One region of the Streptomyces sp. BK022 genome, then DNA from elsewhere that is predicted to be linked to it. Evidence: riboswitches for the same ligand, from Rfam matches in the RefSeq annotation. Region 1 holds a riboswitch; the other holds the start of a gene.

Region 1 (2,193 bases):
GCGTACCCGGCGCGCGGCACCCGGCGGCCCTCGGCGACGAGGCCGACCAGCACGCGGGGCGGCTGGGCCTCGGCACGCTCGGCGGCCTTCGCCAGCGCCTCGCGGCCGACGAAGTCGCCCTCCTTGCCGAACTTCACCACGCGGCCGAGACCGGCGTCGAAGGGGGTCAGCCCGGTGGTCAGCTCGTGCCCGTACAGCGGCATGCCCGCCTCCAGGCGCAGGGTGTCCCGGCAGGACAGCCCGCACGGCACCAGACCGGCGGCGGAGCCGGCCTCCAGCAGCGCCTCCCAGAGGCGGACGGCGTGCTCGGGCCGTACGAACAGCTCGAAGCCGTCCTCGCCGGTGTAGCCGGTACGGGCGATCAGCGCGGGGACGCCCGCGACCGTGCCGGGCAGCCCGGCGTAGTACTTCAGGCCGTCGAGGTCGGCGTCGGTGACGGCCTTGAGGATGCCGGGGGACTCCGGGCCCTGGACGGCGAGCAGCGCGTAGGCGTCGCGGTCGTCGCGGACCTCGGCGTCGAAGCCGGCCGCGCGCTCGGTCAGCGCGTCCAGGACGACCTGGGCGTTGGAGGCGTTGGCCACGACCATGTACTCGTGCTCGGCGAGCCGGTAGACGATCAGGTCGTCCAGGATGCCGCCGTCGGCGCGGCAGATCATGGTGTAGCGGGCGCGGCCCACGCCGACCGAGGCGAGGTCGCCGACGAGGGCGTAGTTCAGCAGGGCGGCGGCGCCGGGGCCGGTCACCGTGATCTCACCCATGTGCGAGAGGTCGAACAGCCCGGCCCGGGTGCGCACCGCCTGGTGCTCGTCACGCTCGGAGCCGTAGCGCAGGGGCATGTCCCAGCCGGCGAAGTCGGTCATCGTCGCGCCGAGCGAGCGGTGCACGGCGTCGAGCGCGGTATGGCGCGGGGCGTTGGGGTCTGTGCTACTCATCGGTCGTCTCCCAGGGCAACGGGGGATGGGGCGAGGAACGTTCCTCCCCATCTGTCATCGGAACCTGAGAGGTTCGCCATGACCCGCACGGTCACTGGCTTGCACCTTGGGTGGGGTCGCTTTCGACAGCGGCCCGCTTTTCAGATGTGCCTCGCCCGCGCGGTAACGGTGCCTGAGAGATTCAAGGGAGGGACTTGCTCCTTCGGCGCCCCGGATGGGGACTCTCCCGCGCGGATTCAAACGGCCGGTATGCAGTTGGCGGGCACATCATCGCACGGCGGCGCCCGGCCCTGAAGGGGCCACCGGCTGTGACATGCCTGTGGCCGATCCGGGACCCGCACGGCGACCGCGCGCATTACCTTCTCTTTACATGAGTTGGGCAGGGGATGACCTGAGCCCACTGGGGGAGGGACGATCACGGTGAACAGGTCCACGGTGTACGCCACGACCACCGGCATCCCGGTGCGGCAGCGGCCTTGCGCGGGCGCCCGGCAGCGGGCGGGCCGCCCCGCGCCGGCCGTCCGCGACCTGCGCGACCGCCCCGGCGGCCCCCGCACCCTCCGCTTCGACCCCCGCGACCTCGTCGTCGTCACCGGGCTGCCCGGCAGCGGCAAGTCGACCCTGATGCGCCGCACGGTCCCCGGCCGCCGCGTCGATTCCCAGGACGCCCGCGACCGCTGGGCCGCCCGGCTCCCCGCCGCACTGCCCTACGCGTTCTACCGCCCGCTGGTCCGCCTCGCCCACTACGCCGGGCTGCGCCGCGAGCTGGCCTCGGGCGAGGGCGTCGTGGTGCACGACTGCGGCACCCAGCCCTGGGTGCGCGCCTGGCTCTCCCGCGAGGCGCGCCGCAGAGGCGGCACCCTGCACCTGATCCTGCTCGACGTGTCCGCCGACACCGCCCGGCACGGCCAGCGCGAGCGCGGCCGGGGCGTCTCGCGGTACGCCTTCCACCGCCACCGCGGCACCACCGCCCGCCTGCTGGACGCCGTCGAGCGCGGCGAGAGCCCCGCCGGCTGCGGCTCGGTCGTCCTGCTGGACCGCGCCTCGGCGGACGGCCTGACGCGGATCGAGTTCGCCAGGTGAGCGCCCGCACGCGCACCGGATAGCCTTCTGCACCACAGCATGACTCCCAGCAGGCGGTAGGCACATGGACTTCCCGGCGGACCTTCCCGCGGACTTCCCGGCACAGGCACACCCCCACCCGCACGGCGGCTGGCCCGGCAACGAACTGGAGGAGGTCCTCTCCGCCGCCCTCGGCATA
Region 2 (2,193 bases), on a different contig from region 1:
GATCGCGATGTCCGCGCCCAGCTCACCGGGCGAGGTGAGCAGGGTGAGCGCGAGCAGGTCGGCGGCGACGGTGACGAGGGCGCCCAGCCCGTGCGCCTGCTCGACGACCGGCTTCAGGTCGCGTACGGCACCGGAGGCGCCCGGGTACTGGAGCAGGACGCCGGTGATGTCGCGGGCGGCGATGTCGGCCGGGATGCCGTCGCTCAGGTCGGCGACGACGACCTCGACACCGGCCGGCTCGGCGCGGGTCTCGATGACGGCGATGGTCTGCGGCAGGGTGTCCGCGTCGACCAGGAAGAGGCCCTTCTTGTTCTTGCCCATGCGCCGGGAGAGCGCCATCGCCTCGGCGGCGGCCGTGCCCTCGTCCAGCAGGGAGGCACCGGAGGTGGGCAGCCCGGTGAGGTCCGCGACCATCGTCTGGAAGTTCAGCAGGGCCTCCAGCCGGCCCTGGGAGATCTCCGGCTGGTAGGGCGTGTAGGCCGTGTACCAGGCGGGGTTCTCCATGACGTTGCGCAGGATGACCGGCGGCGTGAAGGTGCCGTAGTAGCCCAGGCCGATCATGGAGCCGAGGACCTGGTTGTGGTCGGCGAGACCGCGCAGCTCGGCGATGACCTCGGCCTCGGTGCGGGCACCGGGCAGGTCGAGCGCGTCGGCGTTCTTGATCACGTCCGGCACGGCGGCGGCGGTCAGCTCGTCGAGGGAGCCGTAGCCGACCTGCGCGAGCATCTTGGCCCGCGCCTCCTGGTCGGGTCCGATGTGGCGCTGCTCGAAGGGGATGCCCGCTTCGAGCTCGGCGAGCGGAATGCGAGGGGCGGTCATGTGCGGAGGCCTCCTGGTCTGACGCGACCTGCGAGGGGCACCACGGCTCGGGTGCCCACCGGCCTCCCCCTCTGTCATCTCGTACCTGAGAGCTTCACCGGGGCCAGCGGACCCCGGCTTGCACCGTCGGTGAGAGCGGGAGCCGTGACGCCCGCCCTGCTTTCCAGAGTGACCTCGTCCGTGCGGTACGGGAGCCTGAGAGATTCCGGGGAGGAGTTGCTCCTTCGGCGCCTCCGAACGACTCGGAGGACTCTCCCGCACGGGGTCAGCAGCCGACTTCAGACTACCAGCGGGGGTCCGGAGCGCGGTGTTCGAGTGGCCGCCCGGCTGATTCTGCTCTTTTGTAGTGCTTACGGATGAGTTGCGACCATGTGGAGGGAGAGGGATCGTGCAGACCGACATCGATCCGCGCAGCCTGATCGGCCGCAAGGCGTTCGACCGCGCCGGCACCAAGATCGGCACCATAGACGAGGTGTACCTCGACGACGCGACCGGCGTCCCGGAATGGGCGGCGGTGCGCACCGGCCTCTTCTCCCGCGACGCCTTCGTCCCGCTGGAGCCCAGCGAACTGGTCGACGGCGCGCTCCGCGTCCCCTTCGAACGCGCCCTCATCAAGGACGCCCCCGACTTCGGCGTGGGCCGTCATCTCTCCCCCGAGCAGGAACTCCAGCTCTACCACCACTACGGCCTCGACGTGGGCGCCGCCGCCCGGCCCACCCCGGACCGCGACTTCGGCAAGGTCGCGGGCGCCGAGGACGTCTGACCCCCTCCCCTCATCCGCCGTCCGCCTCCCCCTCCGCGGTGGCCGCCTCCACCTGGGCCACGAGCGGCAGGGGGTCGGCCGGTTCCAGACCGGCCTCGTCGGACCGGAACGTCCGTACCCGGCCCGGCGCGGAGAGCGGGGTCTCGAAGCGCACGGTGACCCGCCCGAGGCCGCTGCCCTGCACCCACCCGTGCCCGTACTCCGGGTGCCGTACGTCCTGGCCCGCCCGCCACTCCGGCGCGGCGGGCTCGGGTGTCCCCGGGCCGAAGTCCAGGGCGCTCTCCTCGGGCGTCTCCTCGGCCGGCTCCCCCGCCGCCTGGGCGAAGAGGTCCTCCTGCGTGTAGTCGGCGAGCCCCGACACGCCGACGCCCAGCAGCCGCACCCCGCCGGTGGTGTCGACGGAGTCCAGCAGCCGCGCGGCCGCCTCCCGGATGACCGAGGGGTCGTCCGTGGGCCCCCGCAGCGTCTCGGAACGGGTCAGGGTGGAGAAGTCGTACCGCCGCACCTTGAGCACGATGGTGCGCCCGGAGAGCCCGGCACCGCGCAGCCGCCGTACGCATCGGTCGGCGAGGCGGCGGACCTCCAGGCCGATGCGCAGCCGGTCGTGGATG

What was found. A riboswitch is a leader RNA that binds a small molecule or an ion and turns the genes downstream of it on or off. The one in region 1 is predicted to bind glycine.
Region 2: it holds a riboswitch for glycine, as region 1 does, so the genes downstream of both, gcvP (aminomethyl-transferring glycine dehydrogenase) here and gcvT (glycine cleavage system aminomethyltransferase GcvT) in region 1, are expected to answer to the same signal.

What each region holds. Positions count from the first base shown of each region.
Region 1 is NZ_SHKU01000002.1:935,435-937,627, forward strand. It holds gene gcvT (glycine cleavage system aminomethyltransferase GcvT) at 1-932, opposite strand, end outside; glycine riboswitch at 1,083-1,171, opposite strand; gene EV284_RS10375 (AAA family ATPase) at 1,353-2,015, shown strand; gene EV284_RS10380 (enhanced serine sensitivity protein SseB) at 2,080-2,193, shown strand, end outside.
Region 2 is NZ_SHKU01000004.1:9,759-11,951, reverse strand. It holds gene gcvP (aminomethyl-transferring glycine dehydrogenase) at 1-819, opposite strand, end outside; glycine riboswitch at 993-1,087, opposite strand; gene EV284_RS16485 (PRC-barrel domain-containing protein) at 1,208-1,582, shown strand; partial or broken gene EV284_RS16480 (DNA polymerase IV) at 1,501-2,193, opposite strand, start outside.